One region of the Desulfobacula phenolica genome, then DNA from elsewhere that is predicted to be linked to it. Evidence: riboswitches for the same ligand, from Rfam matches in the RefSeq annotation. Region 1 holds a riboswitch; each other region holds the start of a gene.

Evidence for each region. A riboswitch is a leader RNA that binds a small molecule or an ion and turns the genes downstream of it on or off. The one in region 1 is predicted to bind cobalamin.
Region 2: another riboswitch for cobalamin. It lies ahead of BLT94_RS12310 (sirohydrochlorin cobaltochelatase); the one in region 1 lies ahead of BLT94_RS19820 (TonB-dependent receptor plug domain-containing protein).
Region 3: another riboswitch for cobalamin. It lies ahead of BLT94_RS15850 (hypothetical protein); the one in region 1 lies ahead of BLT94_RS19820 (TonB-dependent receptor plug domain-containing protein).
Region 4: another riboswitch for cobalamin. It lies ahead of BLT94_RS11670 (helix-turn-helix transcriptional regulator); the one in region 1 lies ahead of BLT94_RS19820 (TonB-dependent receptor plug domain-containing protein).

Annotation. Positions count from the first base shown of each region.
Region 1 is NZ_FNLL01000017.1:48,110-51,841, forward strand. It holds gene obgE (GTPase ObgE) at 1-891, opposite strand, end outside; gene rpmA (50S ribosomal protein L27) at 888-1,142, opposite strand; gene rplU (50S ribosomal protein L21) at 1,162-1,473, opposite strand; cobalamin riboswitch at 1,607-1,791, shown strand; gene BLT94_RS19820 (TonB-dependent receptor plug domain-containing protein) at 2,026-3,732, shown strand, end outside.
Region 2 is NZ_FNLL01000006.1:306,114-309,845, forward strand. It holds gene dsrP (sulfate reduction electron transfer complex DsrMKJOP subunit DsrP) at 1-18, shown strand, start outside; gene BLT94_RS12305 (hypothetical protein) at 137-1,843, shown strand; cobalamin riboswitch at 1,894-2,082, shown strand; gene BLT94_RS12310 (sirohydrochlorin cobaltochelatase) at 2,219-3,091, shown strand; gene BLT94_RS12315 (adenosylcobinamide amidohydrolase) at 3,267-3,732, shown strand, end outside.
Region 3 is NZ_FNLL01000010.1:14,928-18,659, reverse strand. It holds gene BLT94_RS15860 (ABC transporter permease) at 1-214, shown strand, start outside; gene ade (adenine deaminase) at 230-1,951, shown strand; cobalamin riboswitch at 2,104-2,296, shown strand; gene BLT94_RS15850 (hypothetical protein) at 2,432-2,707, shown strand; gene BLT94_RS15845 (FecCD family ABC transporter permease) at 2,722-3,732, shown strand, end outside.
Region 4 is NZ_FNLL01000006.1:167,752-171,483, forward strand. It holds gene BLT94_RS11665 (ABC transporter substrate-binding protein) at 1-682, opposite strand, end outside; gene BLT94_RS11670 (helix-turn-helix transcriptional regulator) at 853-1,824, opposite strand; cobalamin riboswitch at 2,113-2,298, opposite strand; gene BLT94_RS11675 (methyltransferase) at 2,543-3,577, opposite strand; gene BLT94_RS11680 (TonB-dependent receptor) at 3,606-3,732, opposite strand, start outside.

The DNA.
Region 1 (3,732 bases):
GAAAGCATCAGCTTTTTCCTGTGTATCCGGCAAGTCCATTTTGTTGAGAACTACAATCTGCATCTTTTGGGCCAGAGATTGGCTGTATTTGGACAACTCATTGTTGATCAGGTCAAAAGATGTCAGTGGAGACTCCGGATCTATCTGGGAAACATCAATCAGATGCACCAGGATGCCTGTCCTTTCAATATGCTTTAAAAAACTGATCCCAAGGCCGATTCCTTCATGGGCACCTTCAATGAGACCTGGGATATCGGCCACAGCAAACGGTTCTCCAAAAGGAGGTTCAACCATCCCAAGGATAGGGGACAGTGTTGTAAACGGATAGTCGGCTATTTTGGGACGGGCTGCTGAGATACAGCTGATAAGCGTTGATTTACCGGCATTGGGTAATCCTACAAGTCCGACATCGGCAAGCAGTTTTAACTCTAATTTCAGATGTATTTCAATCCCGGGGAGTCCTGGCTGGGAATACCTGGGTGCCCGGTTGGTGGAACTTGCAAACCGTTTGTTGCCTCGGCCTCCCATGCCGCCACGGGCAATAATATATTCATCCTCTGTGTCGGTTAGGTCGACAATGATTTCATTGGTATCTGCATTGGAGACAATGGTTCCAGGGGGAAGGGTGATTGTGCAGTTTTTCCCGTTTTTCCCATGTTTTTGTTTGCCCTGGCCTGACTCACCATTTTTGGCCTTGAGCAATTTTTGACGGCGATAATCAAAAAGTGTTCGTTTACTCTGATCAATTTTCAGAATAACATGACCACCATCGCCGCCATCTCCACCGTCAGGTCCTCCAAATTCAATGTACCGTTCCCTTCGGAAACTTGTGCATCCTCGGCCACCATCGCCTGACTTGACAGTGATAATTGCTTCATCTACAAATTTCACGCGGCATATACGCTGACTTTTTTTCTGTCGCGGCCTTTTCTTTCAAAGGTCACAACACCGTCAATTTTGGCAAAAATAGTATAATCTTTGCCCATACCAACATTGTTGCCCGGATGGATTTTAGTTCCCACCTGTCTGATAAGAATATTTCCTGCAAGAACATTTTCTCCGCCGAATTTTTTAACACCACGGCGCTGTGAGTTTGAATCGCGACCGTTTTTTGAACTACCTGCTGCTTTTTTATGTGACATCTGAATTTCTCCTTGCTATCTAAACCGTAATGGATTCGATTTTAATTTCAGTATAATTTTGTCTGTGGCCTTTGAGTCTTCTAAAGCCTTTCCGGCGTTTATATTTGAAGACCAGTTTCTTTTTGTCCTTTCCCTGCTCAAGAATGTGCGCTTTGACTGCAGCATTTTCAACTTTCGGACTTCCAAGAGTGATGGTTTCACCATCTGAATACATGAGGACATCATCAAATTCAACCTGAGAACCTTCCGTACCATCAAGCTTTTCAACTTTCAGGATCTGTTCTTCATGAACCTTATATTGTTTTCCCCCGGTTCTGATAACTGCGTACATTTTTAAACTCTCCTTATTATTTCAATACTTTTCGCAATTTTAAAAAACTCTGAATTCTATATTTATTGTCTGAATTTGTCAAGATAAACATATTTGAAATTTTTATATTGACTTAGATTCTTTTTTAATTTAAGTCAATATAAAAATTTCAGGTGCCTGTTAAGGCACAATAGGGAACCCTGTGCGAATCAGGGATGGGCCCGCCGCTGTGATCGGAGACGAACGCTGCATTTATGTCACTGGCTTTATAACGCTGGGAAGACGCAGTTAATAGGATGACCCGAAAGTCAGAAGACCTGCCTGAAAAAGTTTAATCTGTCATACCTCGTGGACAAGGGTGGGGCAAATCCAATCTGTGGAAAAATCAGGGAACCTCAGATCATTTATCAATAAAATGGTCCGGGGGTTTTTTTTGCAAATCCCCGGCAAAAAAGGGGAGGCCTTGGAAAAAAGGTGCCTGAGCAATATCTGGATGTAAAATTAAAATTGTTTTTTTTTCATTCCTGCTGTGAGCTTTTTTTTCACGTTCCCCCGATTTAAAAGGGGAAAAATATGAATAAATCCATATTGGCAGTCATGATGGCTGCTGTCATGTTATTGGTGCCTGTCATGGGGCAGTCTTTGGCTTCTGATAACAATCAGTCTGAAACTAAACTTGAGGATATTGTTGTAACAGTAGGAAGAGTTACAGAATCCAAAAAAGAGATTGTCAATAATGTTACCGTGATTGATGAGCAGGAAATCCGACTGTCGTCTGCCAGGGATGTTGGCGATCTTTTAGCGCAAAAAGGCATCGGTGCCATCAAAAAATATCCTGGAAATCTGACTACAATAGGCATCAGGGGATTTAGAACAGATTCCCATGGGAATGACCTGAAAGGGCATGTGTTGATTCTGCTTAACGGTCGAAGAGCGGGCACTGGAAATGTGGCAAAAATTATGACCAAAAATGTTGAGCGTATAGAAATCATCAGAGGACCGGCATCTATTCTATATGGGTCTGCCGCTGTAGGTGGGGTTGTGAACGTGATTACCCGCCAAGGAAAAGGCAAGTTGTCTGCTTTTGGTGAAGGAAATCTGGGCAGTTTCGGGCACGAAGATATCAGTGCCGGTTTTGCAGGAGAGTATAATGGGTTTGATTTTTCCGGCAGTGTCACAAGAGAGACGGAAGATGATTATACCACAGCCAATGGAACAAAATACCATAATACCGGGTTTGACAGCAGGGAAAGCATCAGCATGAATATGGGGTATACACCGTTTCCCAATAATCGAATTGCGTTTCTTTATCACGGTTTTAATGTGGATGAAGCCGGTTCTCCAAGTTATTTAAGCCAGAATGATCTGGATGATTATACAGACAAATCAAATTATTCTTTTGATATCGTACTGGACGGCCAGACAACAGATTCACGCTTTGTTTGGAAATTAAAATATTTCCAGGGTAAAGATGAGGACACATGGAATGATCCAACCGGCAGCAACCCTGATGGATGGGATGACGCAATTTTGTCCGAACAAAAAACAGAGAGCAAAGGTATCCAGGCCCAGATTTCAGTTGATTTAGGGCAGGCGCTTATTACCACCGGTTTTGACTGGGCGGATTACGATATTGAAGCGTCCTGGAATCCCCAAAAAACATCCTATGAAAATCCTGCAGGATTTTTATTGGGTAAACTAAAACTTTTGGATGACCGACTGACTTTGTCTGCCGGATTACGGTATGATACCTATGAGGTGGAGGTCATAGACCCTGCAGGCAAGACTGCGGACGACAATAACCTGACGCCTAATATTGGTCTTTCCTATCTTTTGACGGATTATTTAAAACTGCGGGCAGGTTACTCCGAAGCCTTTGTTATGCCGGGTGCGGATCAGATGGCTGCCGCCTACTCTGTCTTTGGCAGCAACTATGTGGGTAATCCAGACCTTTCGCCTGAAACAAGTAAAACCTGCGAAGGCGGTCTGGATGTTTTTTATAGATCCCTGTCCGGTTCTCTGGGGTATTTTTATACTGATTTTAAGGATAAAATAGAATCTGTCACAAGGACAAACGCAGACAGATCATGGGAAAATGTAGGAGAAGCCAGAATATCAGGTTTTGAGGGAAATCTAAGCGTTGATATTGGCGATTATTTTGGATGGGATTTTGAAATCAAACCTTTTGTAGGATTTACCTATCTGACGGAATATGAGGACAGAATAACGGGTAATGATCTTTTGGAGACGTCAGATTTAACAGCATCTTATGGTATTTCA
Region 2 (3,732 bases), on a different contig from region 1:
GAAGAAGTTCACGGATAGTCTTAAAACATAATAATCTTAAGATATCATAACCGATATTGATCTCAAAACAGGGGAGTTTTTTCAATAAAACTCCCCTGTTTTATTCATGGTGCTTTATGAAACAGGGTGCTTTAGAGTGCCGTCACACGGACTCAAAACAAATGACATGATTTTACTAAACAACGACATTAAAATCCAGGCTTTCACAACCAAAGATTGCTTGCTGGAACAAAAAAAAAATGAATTTCTGGCGTCCTTGTATGAAAAAAATTTTCAAGCTGCCGAACTTATCTTCATGGATATTCTCAAACTTGCACAAAACCAGTCAGAATTCAGTGAAAATTTTGAAAAACGCCTGAACCAGATACAAACTATTTTCAAAAAATTCAAACATGCTCTGTTCAAGCATTGCTCTTCAGAAATCAAAAAAAATCATGCATGCCTTAAAAAAATGATTCTGGCTTCGATCAAGCACTCTTCCGACTCTATCGGTCATGTGAATTTTCAAACATGGGAAACAAAACTTGATTTAAAACCTTGCCAAAAAAATCTCTTGTTTCAAACAGCCATGACTTTTCAATTGACATCGGGATGCAGCAATTTTTGCAGGCGTTGCAATGAATGGGCCTTGCCCAAGGTCAGGCGTCACTTCTCCTTTAATGCCATACTGACAATTCTCAACCATATGGCAGACCAGAAAAATGATGAAATTTCCCTTTACGGCGCATCTGACCCTCTTGACTGGACAGCGGGTGATAAAGCCTTGCCTGATATCATTGAGTACTTGAAAAAATTACCGCTTGAATACAGTCTATTAACAAAAGTTCCAAAAGGGAAGCGGCACTTATTAAAACTGCTGTTAAAAAACCATTCAAACCTTTCGGTCAGCATCACCTCAAAAAACAAAAAGCGCATCAAACAAATAGAACAAGAAATCGACACACCCATAAGCAAACAGCACGATCTTGAAGAGCTGCTAATCCCCGCAGGACTGGACGAAGATTTTGTCAGCATAAAACCCTCAATCACTGACGGATACGGCACGGAAATCACTCCGGACGGTGCTTTTATCATTATTCCCTGCTTTACCAGCGCATTGTACCCGTTTGGCCACAAAAAAATTCCTGTTACATCAAATACACGCTTTTTCCCCGTAAAAAAAACCGGCCGCCAAGCCCTGCTTGTGGACTATTTCAAACCCCTGGAAGGCTATGACCTAAACAAAAGTCTATGCCACCTGTCCGCTTTGCTGGACGTACAGATAGAGTCTGTCATTCTTGACAACGGAACTGAGCAGTTGACACCGCCAGGCATGAGAAGCCTGAAAGAATTTCTGTCCATATTTGAAGAAAAGGCAAGATGTCAAAGAAAAAAAATGACACCTTCTATAATGAAAAAATTAAAACAACGGTTTCTGGCAACCACCTGTTTTAAAAAATTATCTAAAAAAAATAAAAATTTGTTTTTAAAAAAAATAGCCGGCCATTTGAAGTTATGCAAACAAAAGCACTGTGTTTCAGCAAGACTATATGCTGTCTCCTTTTTCCTGGAATCTATTCGTCAATATATACCCACCCATTTCATTAACGTCAAAATAATGCGGTTTCTTTTGAAAGATGAGATACAACATATTTTTAATCTTACTGACACCCTGATTGCTGATCAATCTTTGGAGAAGGTGTTAACCGATCCTGATGTTGATGTGTTTTATGCCTTTAGATTTTACGTTTTTTGTCTGCTGACCAAATCTGATGATCGTGCCATCCTTGAATTCATTCAAACTTATCCTGCAGCCTATGACCCTGAGGCTGATATATTTGTTCTTCGTTCATTCTCCAATTGAGATTCTTTTTAAAATTCAAGTTTAGAGTTGACTTTTAGAACAGTTCTAAATATTAAGACTATGTTTCAGGTGCTTTAACTGCTTAAAAGGGAACGCCTGTGGAAATCAGGGACGGGCCCGCCGCTGTAATTGGGGACTAACGCTTTACTTAAGCCACTGTCAGTTGCAAAACAGATGGGAAGGCAAAGTGATCAGGATGATCCAAAAGTCAGAAGACCTGCCTGATACATTGTATGTATTCTCCGTGGAAAAGAGAATTACAATAAGATCTTGAGGAAAAAAAAGGGATACCCCGGATCAATTGAGATAAACGGTCCAGGGGTTTTTTATTGCCTTGGACCATTGAATTTAATTATTTAATTTTAAGAGGCAAACATGAAAAAACAAATTTTAACCTTATTTCTAATTTTTCTGCTATTTCCTTCAATTGCTGTGGCATCAGGTCATGGTCATCACAAAGCTGTGAAAAAAGGTATTCTGCTGGTTGCATTTGGTTCCAGTATTCCTGAAGCCCAGGTTTCATTTGAGAACATTGATAAAAGAGTAAAAAAAGAATTTGCAAATATTCCTGTTCAATGGGCATTCACCTCTTCCATCATCAGAAACAAGCTGGCAAAACAGGGGAAAACACTTGACTCTGTCGCAGTAGCGCTTGCAAAAATGATGGATCAGGGATTTACCCATGTGGCGGTTCAATCTCTTCACACCATCCGGGGAGAAGAGTTTAATGACCTTTTGCATACGGCATATGCGTTCAACAATATGGCGGGCGGTATTGAAAAAATAATGATTGGATCTCCGCTTCTTTCCAGTCATCAGGATATGGAAGCTGTAACAGATGCCATTATTGAAAACATACCTGCTAAAAGAAAGAAAAATGAAGCGGTTGTTCTGATGGGTCATGGAACGCCTCACCCTTCAAATGCTTTTTATGCGGCCCTGATGTTTCATCTTCAGAGAAAAGATGCCAACATATTTGTTGGCACTGTTGAAGGTTCTCCAACCATAGATGACATAGCAACCATGTTAAAGGAAAAAAAGATAAAAAAAGTTCATCTCATACCTTTTATGTCGGTTGCCGGAGACCATGCCAGAAATGATATGGCAGGAGAGGAAGATGATTCATGGAAATCAATTCTTGAAAAACAAGGCATCAACTGTGAAGTTGTCCTTAAAGGAACAGCTGAATACGACAATATGATTGATATCTGGGTCGGGCACTTAAAAGATGTAATGGCACATTTTTAGAGTTTGATCAAAACACAGACCATTGAGATGGGTCAGGCTTGCATGATTGGCATTTTGTTCAAATTCTTCTTTATGATCAAAATGTTGGCAGACAAACAATAGCACAAGCCTGCCCCTCATTGGTTCTGGTCCCCCCACAGGTTCCATCAATTCAATTCGCGATCCCAAGGAAGTTATGCTCATACAAAACAAAAAAAGATTAAAGTTCAACCCTTTTCTTTTAATATCCGCCTTGCTTTTCATAATCTGTACAACATCAGTTGCTGCATATCCTGTAAGTGTCACAGATTCTAAAGGAAATCATTTAAAAATTTTTAAAACTCCGCATAAGGTTATCAGCCTTGTGCCCTCAGCCACCCAAATTATTTTTGAGATAGGGGCAAAAGAGCATATCCACGCCATCACCTACCACGATATCACACTTGCCGGAGCTTTTGACAAACAAATAATAGGCGGTTTTTTTCTGCCGTCCATTGATAAAATTAAAACTGCAAAACCGGATATGATAATCCTTTCCACCCTCCACCAAGATATCATTGAAAAATTTCAAAACACTGAATGCAAAATATTTATTTTTGATACAACAACCATTGAAAGTGCTTATAAAAATATAGAGGTTTTAGGAAAAATATTTAACCGCG
Region 3 (3,732 bases), on a different contig from region 1:
AACCATAGGCCTTGTCTCGTTGCCGGGCATGATGACCGGGCAGATCCTTGGCGGCTCCATTCCCATTGTGGCCATCAAATACCAGATTGCCATTATGTTTTCCATTTTCTACACAGGATATTTTTGTGTCATATTGTCTGTTTTGTTTTCTTTAAAGGTTGGTTTTAATGCCCTTGATGTGTTGAATCAGGATATTTTTGTTTCCAAAGTTTAAAGGGGAGGGGGGAGGATGAAAAATTTTTTGCACAATCTGGCTGTGGCAAGAGGAGAGGTGCCCGCGGATTTACTGATAAAAAATGTACGGGTTATCAATGTTATTTCCGGTGAGATTCATACCGGGAATGTTGCTGTATGTGACGGCCGCTTTATCGGGTTTGGCGAGTATGATGCAAAAAAAATCATTGATGCCCAGGGTCTTTACATGTCACCCGGTTTTATTGACGGGCATATGCATTTTGAAAGCACCATGCTGACACTTCCTGAATTTTCACGGGCCGTGCTGCAGCGGGGAACCACTGCGGTAATAATAGATCCTCATGAAATTGCCAATGTGCTGGGGCTGGAAGGAATTCGGTATGTCCTGGACAGTATCAAACAGGTTCCTTTGGATGTGTTTGTCATGCTGCCGTCATGCGTACCGGCCACACCGCTTGAAACTTCAGGTGCCAATATCGGTCACAAGGACTTGTGCGCCCTGATACACAAGCAAGGGGTGGCCGGAATCGGTGAAATGATGAATTATCCTGCGGTCATTAATGGTGATGAAGAAGTCCATCAACGCATTGCCGCGGCCAAATGGAAAAAAATAGACGGGCATGCTCCGGGTATCAGCGCAAAAGATTTGAATGCGTATATATTTTCCAGAATTGACAGCGACCATGAATCAACATCTGCTAAAGAAGCCAAGGAAAAACTTCAAAAGGGCATGCACATTTTAATCCGGGAAGGTACTTCGGAAAGAAACCTGGAAGATTTGATCGGCATTGTAACAAAAGAAAATTCATGGCACTTTTCCTTTGCCACGGATGATAAACATCCTGATGACCTGCTGGAAGAAGGGCATATTGATCATTCACTGAGAAAATCTATCTCTTTGGGAATGGCTCCCATAACCGCTTATCAGATTGCCACCATCAACACTGCAAATCACTATGGGCTGAGGAATATAGGGGCAATAAAACCCCGCTTTTGGGCGGATTTTGTTTTGCTCTCTGATTATAAACAGGTGAAAATCGAGGCTGTATATAAAAAAGGTGTGCCTGTTTTGAAAAATCAGTCATTGATTTGCCGCCCTCTTCATAAAATCCCCAAGTTAAGGGGGACAATGAATCCTGGCGAACTGAGCCGGGCAGATTTCAAAATTCCTGCGGCAGGCAGCAAGATCCGTGTCATTGATATCCTGCAAGGTCAGATTGTAACGGATAAATTTATTGCCACTGCCAGGATTAAAAACAATTATATTGAATCAGATATCAGCCGTGATATTCTCAAAATCGTTGTCATAGAAAGACACAATGCTACGGGCCGGATAGGAAAAGCCTTTGTCAGGGGGCTTGGACTCAAGCGAGGGGCAATCGGGTCAACGGTTGCTCATGACGCCCATAATATTGTGATAGCCGGAACCAATGATGTGGATATGTTTGCAGCTTTTCAACGGATAAAAAAAATGCAGGGAGGACTGGTTGTTGTTGATAATAATCAGGTGGTCGCTGATTTGCCTTTGCCTGTTGCAGGTTTGCTGTCCAATAATAGTTTTGAGAAAACAGCTGCTGATTTGAAAATCTTAAAACAAAAGGTGAAAATATTGGGAAGTGACCACCCGTCATTGTTTATGATTTTATCATTTTTATGTCTGTCACCGGTTCCAAAGCTGAAAATAACCGACTTAGGACTTGTTGATGTTGAAAAATTTGCCGTCACGTCTTTGTTTGCAGATGATTGCATCAAATAGGCATGATAACGTCATTTGAACCATCATACAAACCCGCCGTTGTTTTTTTATTTTGACCTTGACGGAAAAAAAGAACCCTGGAGTTTTTATATGTATTTGAAAAAATTGATAAAGATATGAAGTTTTTCTTGACACCGTTGTAGAATCCATCTATTTTATCAAAGGTTTCAGGTGCTGCTTAGGTGCAGTCAAAAGGAAATCCTGTGAAAATCAGGAGCGGACCCGCCGCTGTAATCGGGGATGAACGTCACTATTGCCACTGTTCAATAAGTTGGAGTTAACGGGAAGGGGTGACGACTCAATTGATCCGGAAGTCAGAAAGCCTGCCTGAAAACCTTTGGTCGTGTTGCTTGCGAGGACTTGGGCAGATCAAGAAAATGAGGATAAAAACGGTTCCCATATCAGACAGTTTCTGATATGGGTTTTTTTGTTTATGCCCAGTTTCGTGTTATTAATATTGATAATAACCGAGGAAATGTTATGAAAAAATTTAAATTTATTGTACTGATTCTCTTTCTGGGCCTGATTTTATGTTCAACCCTCCAAGCCAAATCTACTATTGTTGCAAATTTTATCACAGCCTCGCCGGAAGCAGCTCAATCCGCCCATCTGTTTCATATGGAACAATTTGAACAGTACCGGAACGACCTTAACCAAGTAGAACAAAACTTTAGTGCCGAATTTAATAATCAGTTCGCAAATCTTTTTGTGTCTTGTATAAAAGATGCTGCAAAAGCTTCAGGTGCAGGCCTGTAGATTATGGCAAAAATTTGAGTATACCGGTTGCCATATCAAAGGGGAGAATAGGATATCTGGTGGTCCTTTTCTCCCTTTTTCTTGTTTTAATGATCCTTATTTCGCTTTCCATGGGATATATCAGGATTCCAATGGTTGATATTATCAGCATTCTTTATGGAAAATTGACCGGTCATCAAATCATGGGAAATGCCAGTGAAACCTATCTGGCTGTTCTGTTTGATGTGCGGCTTCCAAGAATATTAACCTGTACCGCTGTCGGGGCGGCACTTGCCGTATCCGGGAGTTTGTTTCAGGGCATATTGCTAAATCCCCTGGCCGATCCCTATACCCTTGGCGTATCAGCTGGAGCAGCATTTGGTGCAAGTATTGCCATATTATTAAACTTAAGTGCAGCCTTTGTTTCCGTTCCGGCTTTTGCCTTTACAGGTGCTTGTGTTACTTTGTTTGTGGTCATCTTTTTATCTTATTCATCAAAAAACCCCATGGCCGGGCTATCCTCCAACAATTTGATTTTATCCGGAATTATTGTCGCTGCAATACTTTCTGCCGGTATCAGTTTTTTAAAATTTATTGCCAATGAACAGGTCTCGGTCATTATTTTCTGGCTTATGGGAAGTTTTGCTTCCAAAACCTGGTTTGATTTTGTTGTTGTTGTAATTTTTCTGTTGATTGGTCTGTTTGTTTCAATATTTTTTGCCCGTGATCTGAACCTGGTCGCACTTGGGGCTAAATCCGCCACAAGCCTTGGTGTTGATTTGAAAAAAACGACTTTAATCTTGTTGATAACCGGTTCAATGCTGGCGGCCATCTGTGTTTCTGTTTCAGGTATTATAGGGTTTGTGGGTTTGCTGGTTCCGCATACGGTCAGGTTTATCACAGGGCCTGACAACCGGAAACTTATTCCCTTATCCATGCTGGCAGGGGCCTTTTTATTGTTACTGGCCGATACAATTACCCGGGCAGTCCTTCCCCATGAAATACCCATTGGCGTTTTGACAGCCCTGACAGGCGGTCCTGTTTTT
Region 4 (3,732 bases), on a different contig from region 1:
CAAGAATTTCATTTACTTTGGTCATTCCCGAAAATTTATCGGAGAGAGTCCTAATTTCATCAAACCCGCCGAAACTCCATTTAAAAAAATATTTTTTTCTTTGCGCCAAAGAAAGCTTGGAGGTTTTATTAACAATTTTGTTCATCACATTTTCAGACCAGTTAAGATAATCCATAGATTTCTTTTCTTCATTGAATATTTTACCCAGAATTTCAAAATTTTTTTTTATCGTATCCGGTTGAAACATGTCTAAAGCAATCACCTTGGTACGGGATTTTATTTTATCATTCATCCCTTTAAACCCCTCAAATGAAAAACTCATTGTAATCAAAAGATCAACATCAAGTTCTAATAACTTTTCGCAATTAATGTTATAAGGGCCGGGAGGTTCCATGGCAATAACAGTTAACTTTTCGATATCCGGATATAAATGTTTATCCGGTATAACCATATATCCTCTTCCAACCACTTTGTTCCAAACACCGATTAACCTGAGCGCTTCAGCAATACAGGTGCCACTAAAGGCTATACGATTAACCGGCTGTTTAATTGTTACCTCTCTCCCCATGGCATCAATTATTGTAATTTCATTTTGTCTTCCGATTGCATTGCCTGTAACAAAAAAAATAAAAAATAGTAAAAACAGACCGTATAATTTTAATACATTGTTTTCTCTAAGCATAAACTCCTCTTTCATCCACGAGAGAATTACTCCAACCGTCCTTTTCTCCTTATTTTAAAAACATGGCTCTATAATTGCATTTCCTTCTCCTTAGTACTGCGGATTTTAATTAATTCCTGAAGATATAGAACACAAATTTTGGGAATATGATAATGGTCATGTTTATTTTTTTAGCGCAATCGTCTATTTGATAAGGAAACAGCATTTTTCAAACATTTTCCGGGCGGGCAGCCAAAATATTGTTTAAATACTTTGGAAAAATGACTGAGGCTTCTGTAGCCAACCTTGTAAGCGATTTCGGTAACGTTCATTTTACCTTCATTCAAAAGGCGTCTGGCAGCCTCAAGGCGGTGGTTACGCAGATACTCAAAAGGGGAAATACCATGGAACTTACAAAAACAATGATGCAGTTTGCTGCGGCACATCCCCACGGAACGGGCAAGTTCTATCAAACCCGGTGCATTTTCCAAATCATGAGTTAACAATCGGGCGGCATGACAAACGCAATCAGCTTCATTGGGTGCTAAAACAGATTCTTCAGGATTTTGCCAATTTTCTATTTCCAGCTGTTCCATCTTGTAGGCTATCAGCTCCATGACTTTGCCTTCAATAAAAAATTTGCGGGTTAACCCGTGATAAGGACAATGCAGTATCTTGTCAAGTGCGCCCCACATGGGCTGAGAAATCATATCTGGAAAACGAAAAGAGGTTTCACTTATGTTTATCAATACGCTCATAAACTGATCCGGGTATTCCATTACAAAAGCTGACATCTGATCCAGGTCCATCAAAATCGATATTCTGATCACTCGCTCAAGGCCGATTATTTCAGTGTAACCAAGAGTGTCCGGGAAAGAAAAAAAACCGCTTTGCCCCTTTTTTACAAAAAACGATTCCTTAAAATATGGCGGATGTGACTCTATAGTCCCCGAAAGGCAGAAGCCGAATCCGAAAGAAGTACCAGACACTCCGCATTCCAAAATAGTCGGCTGGTTCAGGCTGTAATCCGCAATGACCAATCGAATACCGTAATTCAAATGAATAATTTCAATACTCCCTGTACCAATGGATGGGGGAATGTTAATCAGGTTTTTTTCTTTATTATTGGTCTGAGTAGATGGTATCAGTAATATCTTTTTCATTTGTGCTGCCTGCATCGGCATAACCCAAGTGCCATAACCGATTAGTTGAAACCCAGGATTCAAAGCTTAATAGAACCCGAGGTTTTCTTTGCGCCAAGGTATCCATATTGAATTTTAGTTTCTTGGCTTCAAGTATTATTTGCCTCCTGAGTCCATAATAAAATTTAAAAAAACGCTAACTTTCACATAGCTTGATGCAAAAAAAAATCCTCAACCAATATAAAATTGGTTGAGGATATCCGTTTTCATCCCTTAAAATCATAGTATGGCTTTCTCTGTCCACGAGAAATAAACCATTTTGTTCAGGCAGGTCTTCTGACTTCCGGTTCGTCCTACAACCGCCCCTTCCCACCTGAAATAATTCAGGCAGTGGATTTTCTGCGGCATTCGTCCCCGGTTACAGCGGCGGGCCCGTTCCCGATTTTCACGGAATTCCCTATTATGCTTTTAAGCACCAGAACAAAGTACTTAAGCTTATAATCACCGATAAAATAAAAGTCAAGCACAAATGAGAATATATCTATCTCAATTTCAGATAATGATCGGCTTATTTCATCAACTGAGAATTAAAACCGGACAAAAGCAAGAACACATAGTCGTCCTCACACTTATTAAGCCCACTTGGCAGATTACTCAATTCCTCCTATTTACTTTTTCAATTACTTCACCGTTTGTATCCTCCAGATAAAATAACCTTATTTCAAACATCCTTTGCATTTTAACGTTTCCTCCCAACATGAAACTCCGTCACCCCAAGAGGTGAAATAAACTGGTCGGTCAATGTTTTGGTACGAACCGAGTCAAAACCGGCCGCAAGCATGGCCCGGGGCAACACCTCTTCTTCAAAAGAGAAGTCCTGCCCCATCAACGAAGTAGGCAGCCAGCTGATAACCATATCAGTGGGTTGGGTTTTTTCCTCGCTCAAACCATCTGAAAAAACAATCAGGCTGCCACCGGGATTTAATGCAGCAAAGCACTTTTCCATAATTGGGGCCAGTTTTTCAGTTTCATTATAAAAATTCAAAGTATAACTGGCGATAATTGCATCATACCCCTCTCCAAACGGATCGACAGAATAATCCCCGCTTATGGTTTTCACCCGGTCTTCCATACCGTACTCCTTGATTGTCTCCTGTGCCACATCAATCACCACTGGACGATCAAACAAACAGCACTCTAACGTAGGATGTGCAGCAGCAACGGCAATCCCTATCAGGCCCGGACCGGCACCAATATCAAGAACCTTTTGCCATTGATCAAAATCGGGTAACAAGGAAAGCAAGCGGGCGATTCCTTGAGCCCGGCCGCAACGGCTACCGTTAATTGATTTGCGGGCAGAGTCCGCCCACACCTGTTCAGATACCATATCACGGCTGAGAGGAGCGCCCTCCTTGACCAACGTAAGCATCCTACCGTTCAGAGCCGGTTCGTTCCACTGATCATAGGCCAGCAGGGACTCGGCCAGGCCGGTATCTCCCCGGCTGGTAAGAAAACGCTCCGTCTGCTCAGTGTTGCAAAAAAGGCCGTCTTTTTTATACAAATACCCCAGTGCAGTCAATGCGTTGAGCAGGTATTCGGTATTTTTTGCATCACACTCAACCCGCACAGCAATATCAGAAGCACTTTGCGGTTCGGGCAGAAGATCAAAAAGGCCCAACTGCAAAGCTGTTTTAACCGTTTCCCAGCGAATTGCAATATAGGGCAGTTCATGATAATTCAATTCTGGAAAATCTGTCGGCAACGATTTTTTCATGGATTATTCCTTATAAAAAATGTTAAGTTTAAAACCTGTAAACCGCCTGCAGGCCAATTTCTCTGGGATCACTGTAGATCGTATACATCCCGCCGTAATACCCCACTAAATCATATTCCTTGTCAAAAAGATTTTTTGCATAGAGGTAAATATCA